Regions from separate parts of the Micromonospora sp. CNZ309 genome, predicted to be linked through region 3. Evidence: riboswitches for the same ligand, from Rfam matches in the RefSeq annotation. Region 3 holds a riboswitch; each other region holds the start of a gene.
The links. Region 3 has a riboswitch for S-adenosylmethionine ahead of CLT72_RS06785 (ABC transporter substrate-binding protein). Riboswitches for the same ligand answer to the same signal wherever they lie in the genome.

Region 1: linked by a shared signal. The riboswitch ahead of CLT72_RS18995 (aminotransferase class V-fold PLP-dependent enzyme) and the one ahead of CLT72_RS06785 (ABC transporter substrate-binding protein) in region 3 are both predicted to bind S-adenosylmethionine.
Region 2: linked by a shared signal. The riboswitch ahead of thrC (threonine synthase) and the one ahead of CLT72_RS06785 (ABC transporter substrate-binding protein) in region 3 are both predicted to bind S-adenosylmethionine.

The regions. Positions count from the first base shown of each region.
Region 1 covers NZ_PJNG01000001.1:4,528,296-4,532,675, reverse strand. Annotated here, with positions in the region: gene CLT72_RS19005 (aminotransferase-like domain-containing protein) at 1-349, opposite strand, end outside; gene CLT72_RS19000 (DMT family transporter) at 348-1,286, shown strand; gene CLT72_RS18995 (aminotransferase class V-fold PLP-dependent enzyme) at 1,404-2,696, opposite strand; SAM riboswitch class IV at 2,743-2,863, opposite strand; gene CLT72_RS18990 (PrsW family intramembrane metalloprotease) at 2,886-4,379, shown strand.
Region 2 covers NZ_PJNG01000001.1:4,551,361-4,555,740, forward strand. Annotated here, with positions in the region: gene paaN (phenylacetic acid degradation protein PaaN) at 1-53, opposite strand, end outside; gene CLT72_RS19090 (GNAT family N-acetyltransferase) at 106-1,125, opposite strand; gene thrC (threonine synthase) at 1,502-2,788, opposite strand; SAM riboswitch class I at 2,799-2,934, opposite strand; gene CLT72_RS19100 (DoxX family protein) at 3,055-3,483, opposite strand; gene CLT72_RS19105 (hypothetical protein) at 3,660-4,380, shown strand, end outside.
Region 3 covers NZ_PJNG01000001.1:1,669,820-1,674,199, forward strand. Annotated here, with positions in the region: gene CLT72_RS06775 (MFS transporter) at 1-970, opposite strand, end outside; gene CLT72_RS06780 (RraA family protein) at 1,203-1,934, shown strand; SAM riboswitch class IV at 2,026-2,137, shown strand; gene CLT72_RS06785 (ABC transporter substrate-binding protein) at 2,409-3,263, shown strand; gene CLT72_RS06790 (amino acid ABC transporter permease) at 3,304-4,080, shown strand; gene CLT72_RS06795 (amino acid ABC transporter ATP-binding protein) at 4,083-4,380, shown strand, end outside.

The DNA of each region.
Region 1 (4,380 bases), 2.9 Mb from region 3:
CGTCGAGGTAGCCGCCCGACAGCGGGATCGCTCCGGCGGGCGGTAACGCCAGTAGCGCCTGCATCTCGTCCTCGCCCGGCCGGCGGGGGCCGAGCGCCACGGTCTGCCACGACAGGTCGGGCACCCGCCACTCGCGCGGCGGGGCGGCCACGAAGGTCCCCCTGCCGGACCGGGTCTCGATCAGACCCTCGGCCACGAGCTGCCGGATGGCCTCGGCGACGGTGACCGGCGAGGCGTGGTGGCGGGCGGTCAGCTCGCGCACCGAGGGCAGCCGCGTGCCGGGCTCGGCGCCGGCGACGAGCCCACGCAGATCTTGGCTGACGCGCTGGGCTGCGTTACCGTCATTCATGAACGACAAGAGTAGCGCTACTGTCCGGAACGCGGTAACGGCGGACCGGACGGTCGGTCTCGCCCTCGGTGCGCTGGGCGTACTCGCCTTCAGCATGTCGCTGCCCGCCACCCGCGTCGCCGTGCAGCAGCTCGACCCGTGGTTCGTCGCCTTCGGCCGGGCCGTCGGCGCGGGGCTGCTGGCGGTGGCGTACCTGCGACTAACCGCCGCCCCGCGCCCCACCCGCGCCCAGTGGCGGCGGCTGACCGTCGTCGCCCTCGGCGTCGTCGTCGGCTTCCCGCTGTTCACCTCCCTGGCGCTCATCACCCAGACCTCCGCGCACGGCGCGGTCGTCATCACCGTGCTGCCCGCCACGACGGCCGTGTTCGCCGTGCTGCGCGCCGGCGAGCGACCGCCGGCGCTGTTCTGGGTCGCCAGCGCCGGCGGGCTGCTGGCGGTGCTCGCCTTCCTCGGCGCCAGCGGCGCGGTGCGCGGTGCGCTCGCCCCGCCCGACCTGTTCCTGCTCGCGGCGGTCGTGCTCTGCGGCCTGGGGTACGCCGAGGGCGGCGCGCTGGCCCGGGAGCTGGGCGGCGCCCGGACGATCTGCTGGGCGTTGCTGCTCTCCCTGCCGGTCACCGTGCCGGTCACGCTCGTCGCCGCCGTGGCCGCCCCACCGCGCGCCGACGCCGTCGCCTGGTCCGCGTTCGGATACCTCACCGCGGTCTCCATGTTCCTGGGCTTCTTCGCCTGGTACGCGGGCCTGGCCCGGGGCGGCGTCGCGCAGGTCGGCCAGATCCAGCTCGCGCAGCCGGTGCTCACCCTGCTCTGGTCGGCGCTGCTGCTGGGCGAGGCCGTCACCCCCACCTCGATCGCGGCGGCGCTGGCGGTGCTGGCGTGCGTCGTGCTGATCCAGCGCACCCGCGGCCGCACGCCGGCCGCCGTGGCGGAGCAGGCCTGACGGCGCCGCGCGGCCCCGCCCGCCGGCCTCGCCGGTCGATCCCGCGCGCCCGCCGGCCCGGCCTGCCGCTGCGGGCAGAGAGGGCTCCCGGGCCGGCAGGGCCGCCTCCCGGGCCCGTCAGGCCAGCGCGGCGAGGGCGGCGAGCAGCCGGTCCACGTGCCCGGTCGTGCTGCCCAGGCCGATGCTGGCCCGCAGGGCGGTCGGCGGCAGGTCCCGCCGGCCGCTGCGGGCGGCCGCCTCGTCGAGCAGCCGCCGGGCCAGCGGGTGGGCGCAGAAGAGGCCGTCGCGCACCCCGATGTCGTACGTCGCGGCCAGCTCCGCCGCCACCTGTGCCGAGTCCCGGCCGGCCACCACGAACGACACGATGCCCACCCGGGGCACCGCCGGCCCGAACGTGCGCAGCTCCACCACGTGCGGCAGGGCCGCGACGCCCTCGCGCAGCCGGGTCAGCAGGGCCTGCTCGGCGTCGTGCAGGGCGACCCGGTCGGCGTCGGCCAGGGCGGCGCAGACCGCCGCCAGGGCGACCGCGCCGAGCAGGTTCGGGGTGCCCGCCTCGTGCCGGGCCGGGCCGGTCGCCCACCGTACGTCGTGGGTGGCGGCCCCCACGTGGCTGGTGGCGCCCCCACCGGCCAGGTACGGCGGTGCGGCGTCCAGCCAGTCCGCCCGCCCGACGAGCACCCCCGCGCCGAAGGGCGCGTACAGCTTGTGGCCGGAGAGCGCGAGGTAGTCGACGTCGAGGTCGGCGACGTCGACCGGCGCGTGCGGGGCGAGCTGCGCGGCGTCCACCGCGATCCGGGCCCCGTGCCGTCGGGCCACCCGGGCCAGCTCGGCCACCGGCCAGCGCTCGCCGGTCACGTTGCTGGCGGCGGTCACCGCCACCAGCACGGGCGGCCCGTGTCCGGCGCCGGGGCGGGTGGGCCGGTGGCCGGCGGCGTCCGGCCTGCGCAGCTCGCCGAGCGCGGCGTCGAGCGCGCGTACCGCCCCGGCGGGATCCCCGGGCACCGGCAGCCGCACCGAGCCACGCGGCCAGGGCAACAGGTTGGCGTGGTGCTCCCCGCCGAAGGTGACCACCGTCGTGCCGGCGGGCAGCGCCCGGGCCAGCAGGTTCAGCGCGTCCGTGGTGTTGCGGGTGAAGACCACGTGGTCGCCGGCGCGGGCGCCGAGGAAGTCGCCGACCGTCTGCCGGGCGCGCTCGTAGGCGAGGGTGCAGCGCCGCGACAGCGCCCCGGCGCCGCGGTGCACGCTGGCGTACCAGGGCAGCAGCTCGGCCACCGCGTCGGCCGCGGCCCGCGCGCAGGGCGCGGTGGCCGCGTAGTCCAGGTTCACCTGCCCGGGTACGCCGAGCACGTCGAGCGGGCCGGCGACGGCGGGCGGCTGCGGCGCGGGCGGAGGTACGAGGGTGACGGTCACGGCCGACCTCCGGGGTCCAGGACCCCGGGTGGGCGCACACGGGCGGGGTCCGCGCTTGCCCGGCGCGCGGATCGGGCCGGGCCCGGTCATCACCCGGGGCACCCCACCGCGAACTCGACGAGGGTTGCCGGCCAGCAAGCCGGGGCTTGACGCTGGCGCTCGTGACCTGCCGGCAGCATAGCCGGGTCGATGCGACCGGACCAGCCGGCCCGGGATGGCTACGCTGACCGCATGGCCGACACCCCGCCCGGCGCGCCCCTGCCGCCGTCGCCGACCGCGCCCGCCCTCCCGCCGCCCGGCGGGGCCGGGCCCCGGATGCCGCTGCGGCGGCTGGGGTGGCGTCGGGCCCTGGTGCTGGCCGGCACCGTCCTGTTCATCGCGGCGTGCGCGCTGTTCATGGTCTTCACGCTGGGGGAGAACCTGGGCGTCGAGGCGCTGCTGATCGGCGTGGTCGCCGCGATCCTCCCGGTTCCGGTGCTGGTGGGCTGTTTCCTCTGGCTGGACCGCTACGAGCCCGAACCCCTCAAGTACCTGATCTTCTGCTTCGCCTGGGGCGCGTTCGTCTCCACCGCGGCCTCGCTGACCGTCAACGAGTTCTCGGCCGGGCTGTTCGAGGACTGGGGGCTGCCCACCGCGCTGACCGCGGTCCTGGTGGCGCCGTTCATCGAGGAGCTGACCAAGGCCCTCGGGCCGATCCTGATCCTGATCTTCCGCCGCCGGGAGATCTCCGGGATCACCGACGCCCTGGTCTACTGCGGGCTCTCCGCGGTCGGGTTCGCGATGGTGGAGAACATCCTCTACCTGGGCGGCTACGGCTACGCCAGTGGCGTGGAGCGGTACGGGCCGGCGACCGGCACCCAGCAGGTGATCGCCATCTTCATCGTCCGGATCCTGCTCTTCGGCTTCGCCCACCCGCTCTTCACCTCCATGACGGGGGTGGGGCTGGGCATCGCCGCGCGCACCGCCAGCCGGTGGGTCCGGGTGCTCGCCCCGCTCGCCGGGCTGCTGCTGGCGATGATGCTGCATGGGCTGTGGAACCTGCTGCCGACGCTCACCCAGGCCACCGGCCAGACCCTGATCATGCTGTACGGCTTCATCGGCGTGATGGTGCCGGTCTTCTTCGGCATGGTCGGGCTCGCCGTCTGGCTACGGGCCTGGGAGGGGCGGCTCACCGAGCGCACCCTGCCGGACTACGTCCGGGCGGGCTGGCTGACCCCACCGGAGGTGGCGGCGCTGAGCAGCCTGGGACGGCGGCACGCGGCCCGGGTGTGGGCCAAGCGGGTGGCCGGCGACGGCGGGCTGAAGGCGATGCGCGGCTACCAGTTCGCGGCGACCCGGCTGGCGCTGCTGCGCGACGGCGCGCTGCGCGGCCTGGACCGGCGCCCGGCCGACCGGGAGCGGACCGCGCGGGAGGAACGGGAGTTGCTGGAGGCGATCGGCGCGTACCGGTCGTTCTTCGTGGGCCGGGACCCGCAGGTGCCGGTGGGGATCTGGGACGGGCAGCGCTACCACCTGCGCTTCCCGGACGGCACGCAGCGTTCGGTCGAGGCGCCGGACGAGCCCGTCGTGCCGATCCCGGTGGTGCTCGTCCCGCCGCCGCCCCCGGCGCACCCGGCCGGCTTCGGCCCGCCCGGCTGGTACGGCCAGCGCCCGCCGGCGCCCTGGCCCCCCGGCCACCACTGAC
Region 2 (4,380 bases), 2.9 Mb from region 3:
CGGTTGAGGGTGTCGGCGTGCCTGTCGTACAGGGGGTGCGGGGTCTCCGTCATGCCCGCCATCATGCAACAGGAAGCCCTCAGATCAGTAGGGGCGTGTCACAACTCAGATGGTGAGCTGCCAGTCGGTCCAACCGTCGACGGGACGGAACCCGAGTTGCTCGTTGATCCGCACCATGTGGGCGTTCTCGGCCGCGTTGAAGGTGTCGATCGCGCGTACCGCCGGCTCGTGGGCCAGCAGGTGACGCAGGTTCTCGACCTTGGTGAGCAGGCCGAGGCGGTGGCCGCGGTGCTCCGGGTCGACGATGGTGATCTGCTGGAACGCGTGCCAGTCGGCCGACGCGCCGACGTCGAGCAGGGTCCAGGCGACCACCCGGCCGGACGCCTCGTGGCGCGCCGCCGTGTGGTAGCGCCGCCGCCCCCGCGCCCGCAGTGCCCGCTCGATGCCGCGGACGCGTTCGACGTCGATCCGCTCCGGTTCCCACTCCACGTCACCCAGGGGCGCGTCGGTCATCAGCCGGCCGTCCAGGTAGGCGATGTCGGCGACGTACTCCTCGGGGGTGTCCCCCCGCCAGCGCACGACGTCGTAGCCGGCGGCCCGGCCCCGGGCGTCGGCCAGCGCGGCGGCCAGGCCGTCGTGGTCGAGCCGGGTGGTGTCGAGCCGGCGGCGGACCTCCGCCAGCGCCGGCCGGGCGCCGGTCGACGCGGCGAAGGCGGCGGCGGCCCCGGAGCGGGCCGGGCCGCCGGGCAGCGCGGAGACCGCCATCGCCAGCACCCGCTTGCGGCCCCGCTCCCGCAGCAGGCGTACGCCGTGCTCGTGCAGCGCACGGCCGACACCTCGACGCCGGCACTGGGGGTGCACCACCACCTCGGCCGTGGCGTTCTCGGTGTTGTCGAGCTGCGGCAGGTCCAGCGCGAGGTAGCCGGCCGGCACGCCGTCGAGCCGGGCCAGCGCCCAGAGCGGCTCGTTGCCCGGCATCGGGTGCCGGATCGCCGCCTCGAAGCGCCGCCGGCACAGGGGCGGGAAGTCCGGCAGGTCGGCGTCGTTGGCCGCCGCGCCGATCCGGTACGCCTCGTCGACGGCGGCCTGGTCGGCGGCGTCGAGCGGCGCGATCGCGATGCTCATCGGCTGAGGGTGCGCCACCAGACGACGATCGGGCCAGCGAATTAACGCTGGCCCGATCGGAAGTTGGTCGGGAGGGACGCTCGCACAACGCCTCCGGCGTTGGGTCGCAAGAACTCAAGGTCTCCGGCGAAACGCCCTCCCGCACGGAGCATCTTGCGCCGTCCGGTTCCTGCCGTCAAGTCCTTGTCGGCGCGTTTTCCGCACTCACAGCGAAAACCCAGTTACCCCCCGAATCCCCCACCCAACCCCCAACCCCCGGGCCCCCGACCGTCGATCATGAGGTTGGCGGCACTGTCCGCGATCAACTTCGCCGTCAACCTCATGATCGACGCGGAGCAGGTGGGGTGGGGTGGGGGGAGAGGAGGGGAGGGGAGGGTCAGCCGAGGAGGCCGGCGTCGCGGGCGGCGCGCAGCGAGGGCTTGATGCGGTGGGTGGGGCCGACCTGGCCGGCCACCGCGTCGAGGGTCTTGAGGCCCTCGCCGGTGTTGAAGACGACGGTCTCGGCGGCCGGGTCCAGGCGGCCCGACTCGACCAGCTTGCGCAGCACGGCCACGGTCACGCCGCCGGCCGTCTCGGCGAAGACGCCGGTGGTGCGGGCCAGCAGGCGGATGCCGGCGCGGATCTCGTCGTCGTCGACGTACTCCATCCAGCCCCCCGTGCGGCGCACCGCCTCCAGGGCGTAGATGCCGGCGGCCGGGTCGCCGATGTTCAGGGACTTGGCGATGCCGGTCGGCCGGACGGGGGTGATGGTGTCGGTGTCGGCGTGCAGGGCGGTGGCGATCGGGTTGCAGCCGGCCGACTGCGCGCCGAACACCTTCCAGCCGCCGGCCGGCGCCTCGACCAGGCCGATCTCGACCAGCTCGGCGAACGCCTTGTCGATCTTGGTGAGCAGTTCGCCGGACGCCATCGGGATCACCACCTGCGCGGGGATCCGCCAGCCGAGCTGCTCGGCCACCTCGTAGCCGAGCGTCTTCGAGCCCTCGGCGTAGTAGGGGCGCACGTTGACGTTGACGAACGCGGTGTCCTCGAACTCGTCCGTCTCGACCAGCTCGCCGCAGAGCCGGTTCACGTCGTCGTACGAGCCGTCGATGGCGACCAGCTCGCCGCCGTAGACGGCGGTGGTGATGACCTTGCCCTGCTCCAGGTCGCCGGGGATGAAGACCACCGACGGCGCGCCGGCCCGGGCCGCGTGCGCGGCGACGGAGTTGGCCAGGTTTCCGGTGGAGGCGCAGGCGTAGCGGCTGAAGCCGAGCGCGCGGGCGGCGGTCAACGCCACCGAGACCACCCGGTCCTTGAACGAGTGGGTCGGGTTGGCGCTGTCGTCCTTGACCCAGAGCGGGCCGGTGACGCCCAGTTCGGCGGCCAGGTGCGGGGCGGCCACCAGCGGGGTGAAGCCGGGGTCGAGGGTGACCCGGGTGGCCGGGTCCTGCCCGGCGGGCAGCAGCGCCGCGTACCGCCAGATGTTGCGCGGACCCGCCTCGATCTGCTCCCGGGTGACCGTCGCCAGCGCGGCGGCGTCGTAGTCGACCTCCAGCGGGCCGAAACACTCGTAGCAGGCGTGCTGGGCGGCGAGCGGGTAGCGGGCCGAACAGGCGCGGCAGACCAGGGCGCGGGCGGGGCTGGCGGTGGTGTCGATGCCGGAGGGGGCGAACGTCGACGTCATGTCGAGGGTCCTCTCATCTTTCCCCGCATCGCACCCTGCGGCGGGGACGGAATTGGCACCTGCCCCGCCGGTCGCTCTGCGGTGAGCGCGCGGGGTGGTTGCCGGGGCGTCGTCGGGCCGTATCCCTCAGCCCCTCTGGATGAGGTATGCAGTTGTGCCGTCGAGTCTAAGCACCGACGCCGCCCGGATCGACGGGAGATCCCACGCTGTGAGCGATCCCGCAGCCGCCGCCGGGCGGGCGGCGGACCTTCCTCGACGGTACGGATTCAGACGGTCACCGAGCGGGCGTCGGCGGAGCGCCGGGCGCGCAGCAGGGTGTCGAGCGCCCACGCGCCGGGGCCGAAGACGGCGATCAGCAGGAACGACCAGCAGAACAGGACGGCCAGCTCACCGCCGTTGCGCAGCGGCAGCAGCGCGTCGGGCTGGTGCACCACGAAGTACGCGTACGCCATCGAGCCGGACGCCAGCAGGGCCGCCGGCCGGGTCAACAGCCCGACGAGGACCAGGCCGCCGCAGACCGCCTGGATCAGCGCGGCCCACCAGCCCGGCCACTCGCCGAGCGGGACCGCCTCGCCGGTGCCCCGGCTGCCGCCGAGGATCCCGAGCAGTGCGGCCAGGCCGTGGCAGAGGAAGAGCAGGCCGACGACGGCACGGAACAGGGACAGGGCCGGGCCACCGATCCGGTCAGCGAGCATCAGGGCACCTCCGATCAGGACGACAGGACGGCACCAGAATGCCGATAGGCATTCGATCGTGTCGATGAATTCCCTCTTCGTGGGAACGCTCCCATGGGCAGGGGGATCCCTGTCGCCGGGCGCGCTGGCGCGGGCCCGTTACGGTGCCGGTCACATCGACGGAAAGGAACGTGCGAATGCGTCGCAAGCTCGTCCCGGTGGTGGCGCTGACCATGGCCTGCCTGCTGGTGGTGGCGACCGCCTGCTCCACGGGCAACCGGAAGAAGCGGAACCGGTCCGCCGACCGGCCCGCCGGCACCGCCGTCGAGCGGGACGACGTCGACACCGCCCGGGCGACCCCCACCCCGCGCCGCACCGGCGACCAACTCACCTGCCTGGAACTGCGCGACACCCTGGTCGGCAGCAGGAAGGTCCGCTACCGCGGGCACGCCGCCCCGATCCGCCTCGCCGACGGCCGCTGGTCCGGCCCCGACGGCACGACGGTGGAGTTGCAGCGGCCGTGCGCCGTGGGCGACCTCGACGGCGACGGCGCGGGCGACGCGGTGGGGGTGGTCGTGCTCGACGGCGGCGGCACCGGCCGCTTCTTCACCCTCGCCGCCTGGCGCAACGTCAGGGGGGAGCCGGACTACCAGGCCCAGGTCGACCTCGGCGACCGTACGCCGGTGGAGAGCGTCAGCGTGCGCGACGGCAGGGCGACGGTGGTCTACCTGACCCGACCGGCGGACGGCCCGATGGCGGAACTGAGCATCCGGCGCACCGCCGTCTACCAGCTCCGGGGCACGACGCTGGCCGAGCTGCGCCACACCGACGCCCGGGTGACCGACGCGTCCGGCGACGGGGACACCGCCGACTCCGGCACCGCGCCGGACTCCCCCGACTCCCCCACCCGCAAGCGCA
Region 3 (4,380 bases):
GCGCGAGCCCGCTGACCGCCATCAGCCCCAGCATCGCGGGCGGGGTCGGGGTGAGCAGCAACGGCAGGTAGCCGACGGCGAAGACGCCGACCGCGCGGGGCAGCGTGGCGTGCCGGCGCAGCCCGCCGAAGCGTACGTAGAGCAGGCCGCCGACCAGCGCCCCGGTGGCCTGCGCGGCGAGCAGCCAGCCCGCCCAGGACCGGGCTCCGGCGGCCTCGGCGTAACCGGTCGCGGCGACCGTCACGCTGCCCACCGCCGCGCCGACCAGCAGCAACGCGCCGAGGACCAGGCGCAGCCGGCCGGCACGCAGCGGCCCGGCCCAGTGGCGTACGGCCGGCTCGCCCCGCCAGCGACGCACCGCGTCGGTCGTGGCGAACCACGCGGTGCCGGCCGCCTGGAAGCCCGCGGCGGCGGCCAGACCGCCGGTCGGGCCGGCCAGGGCCACGGCGGCGAGCGTGACCACCGGGCCGAGGATGAAGATCAGCTCCTGGACGGCGATGTCCAGGGTGTACGCGGTCTGCACGCGGTGCGCGGGGAGCAGGTCGCGCCAGAGCACCCGCAGGCACGACTCGAACGGCGGCGCACCCGCCCCGGCCAGGGCGGCGGCGCACACCGTCACCGGCAGGTTCACGTGCGCGGCCGTGAGGGCGAAGCCGATCGTCGACGCCGTCACGGCCAGCCACAGCACCGGCGGCTGCCGCCAGCGCTGCGCCATCCGGGCGAGCATCGGCTGGCCCACGGCGGTGCCGGCGGTGAACGCGCCGACGAGCAGGCCCGCGACGGTCAGCGTCATGCTCTCGCGGGCGAACACCAGCAGGGCCAGCGGGGCCGCGCCGAGCGGGATCCGGCCGAGCAGGCTGGCCGCCAGGACCCGGGCGGCCCGTGGCGCCCGGAGCACCGCGACGGCGGAGGTGTCGGTGAAATCGGCGGCGGCGGGCGGTACGACGTCGGTGTGCTCGGGTGTGGGCATGGCGGAACGCTCCCGGAGGTGTGGCGGGGGTGAACGGCGGGCGGTGTGGCACCGGGCCGGTCAGGGAGCGAAGTCGGAACGGTCGTGGTCGTTGCCGTACAGCGGCAGGTCGGGGGTGATCCAGCGGCCGTAGGCGACGGCGACGGCCTCGATCGGGATCACGTGGACAGTCTAGGTCCGAGCCAGCGGCACCGGATTGGACCTCGCCGCGGCGGCACCCGTGCTTCCTACGATGACGACCCACGCACCACCGCGCCGCCGGGAGGACGTCATGCGGGAGCGCTTCGCCGAGCTGTCCACGCCGCTGATCGCCGACGCCTGCGTACGCCTCGGCGTGCCCCCGCGCGCGGCGCCGGCCGGGATCCGGGCGGTCGTGCCCGGTCACCGCCTCGTGGGCCGGGTGCTGCCGGTGCGCCACCACGGCAGCGTGGACGTGTTCCTGGAGGCGTACGGCGACGCCGCCGCCGGTGACGTGCTCGTCATCGACAACGGCGGGCGGACCGACGAGGCGTGCGTCGGGGACCTGGCGGTGCTGGAGGGCGCCGCGGCCGGTGTCGCCGGGCTCGTCGTCTGGGGTCTGCACCGCGACACCCCGGAGCTGGTGGAGATCGGCCTGCCGGTCTTCAGCTACGGCAGCCTGCCGGCGGGGCCGGCCCGGCTCGATCCGAGGGAGCCGGAGACGCTGACCAGCGCCCGGGTCGGGCCGCACCTGGTGACCGCCGACGACCTCGTGGTCGCCGACGACGACGGGGTGCTGTTCCTGCCCGCCGCGCGGGCTGCGGAGCTGTTCGCGGCGGCGGAGCGCATCGGCACCGTCGAACGGCTCCAGGCGCGGCGCATCCGCGCCGGGGAGACGCTGCGGGAGCAGACCGCCTTCGCCGACTACCTGGCCCGTCGCGCCGCCGAGCCCGGGCTCACCTTCCGGCAGCACCTGCGCCGCGTCGGCGGGGCGATCGAGGAGTGACCGGGGAGCACCCCCGGGGGCGCCGGGAGCGCGTGAGGGTGGTCATAACGGCTGGACGGCCCGGCGTGGGGGGCTGCTAGCCTCGTCGGCAGGTCATGAGCGCCAGCGTCAAGCCCCGGCTCGCTGGCCGGCAACCCTCGTCCGCGCAGGGGTGCCCCGGGTGAAGACCAGGCATCGGAGCGGCTCCGGTGCAAGCGCGGCCTGGTTCCAGGTCGACACCGACCGAGGAGAGCCATGCACCTGCGCACCTTCCCCCCACCGGCGGTCTCCGCCGTGGCACCGGCGTCGCCGGCGCTGACGCGGCGCCGCCACATCGACATGATGCGGGTCTGCGCCACCTCCTGTCGCCCCGGCGACGCGCGCTAGGCGCGCCACCCCCTCTTCCCGGAACCATCCCAGCGGTACGCCCATCGGGCGCACCGTCGGCGACGCACGCCCGTGCCCGTCGCCGGAGACACCTCATCGGAGACACCTGTGCGCATCCTGACGTCCCTCACCCGGGCCGCCGCCCTCGGCGTGGCCGCCGTCCTCGCCGCCACCGCCCTGACCGGCTGCGGCGACGACGCGGCCGGCGCGGCCGACAACCCGTACGGTCTGCTCCAGCCGGGCGTGCTGCGCGCCGGCACGCTCACCGACGCCCCGCCGAACGTCTACCTCAAGGACGGGAAGTTCACCGGCTTCGACAACGATCTGCTCGTCGCGGTCGCGCAGAAGGTCGGCCTGAAGGTGGAGTTCGTCGGCACCGACTTCTCCGCCCTGCTCTCGCAGGTCAACAACCGCAAGTTCGACGTCGGCAGCTCCTCTATCACGATCACCGAGGCGCGCAAGAAGACCGTCGACTTCGGCAACGGCTACGACTTCGGCCACTTCGGACTCGACGTGCCGGCCGGCTCGTCCGTCACCGGCTTCGACCAGCTCGCCGGCAAGCGGGTGGTGGTCGTGCAGGGCACCGTCCAGGACGACTACGCCACCGGCGAGGGGCTCGATCCGGTCCGGGTGCCCGACTACAACGGCGCGATCAACCAGCTCAAGGCCGGCACGGCCGACGCCTGGATCGCCCCGGCCGAGATCGGCGACAAGTCGGCCGCCGACAGCGGCGGCAAGATCACGGTGGCGGCCAAGCTGCTCAGCCCGGCCCCGACGGCGTACGCGGTCGCCAAGGGCAACGACAAGCTGCGCGAGGCGCTGAACAAGGGGCTCGACGAGGTGATCGCCGACGGCACGTGGAGCCGCCTGCAGGCCCAGTACTACCCGGGCCGGCCGATCCCGGCCGACTTCACGCCGGGCAGCGGCACGGTCGCGGTGCCGTCGACGTCGGCCACCTCCTGAGACGTACGGACGACGAGCGGGCGGGGCGGTGGGAGCGACGATGGATCCGTTGAGCACCCTGTGGGAGACCTTCTTCGACGCGGACTCCATGCGCGAGGCGCTGCCCGAGATGCTGACGGTGGGGCTGCCCAACACGCTGATCCTGGCGATCTCCGCCGCCCTGCTCGGCTCGGTGCTCGGCATGGCGCTGGCCGTCGCCGGCATCTCGCGTACGCGGTGGTTGCGGTGGCCGGCGCGGGTCTACACCGACGTGTTCCGCGGCCTGCCGGCCGCGGCGACGATCCTGCTCATCGGGGTCGGCCTGGCGCCGCTGGGGATGCAGGTGTGGGGGCCCAACCCGTATCCCCTGGGCATCCTGGCCCTGTCGCTGATCGCGGCGGCCTACATCGGCGAGATCTTCCGCTCCGGCATCCAGTCGGTGGAGGCCGCGCAGCTGGAGGGGGCCCGGGCGCTGGGCCTGTCCTGGGGCGAGGCGATGCGCCTGGTGATCGTCCCGCAGGGGATCCGGCGGGTGCTGCCGGCCTGGGTGAACCAGCTCATCGCGCTGATCAAGGACTCCAGTCTGGTCTACTTCCTCGGTCTGCTGGCCAGCCAGCGCGAGCTGTTCCGCATCGGGCAGGACTACGCGGCGAACACCGGCAACCAGTCGGCGCTGCTGCTGGCCGGGCTGTTCTACCTGACGCTGACGGTCCCGCTGACGCACGCCGTCAACTGGATCGACCGGCGGCTGCGGCACGGCCGGCAGGCCACCCCCGGCGACGCCGACGACGACCTCGACCTGGCGCTGCCGGGCGCGGCGGGAGGGAACCAGCGATGAGCATCGACACGACGACCTCGGTGAGCCTGAGCGTCCGCGACGTGCACCTTGCCTTCGGGGCGAACCGGGTGCTGCGCGGGGTGGACCTGGACGTGGCGCGCGGGGCGACGGCCTGCGTGATCGGCCCGTCCGGGTCGGGCAAGTCCACCCTGCTGCGTACGATCAACCGGCTCATCGAGCCCGACCGCGGCGACGTGCTGCTCGACGGGCGCAGCGTGCGCGGCGACGACCCGGACGCCCTGCGGCAGCGGGTGGGCATGGTCTTCCAGCAGTTCAACCTCTTCCCGCACATGAGCGTGC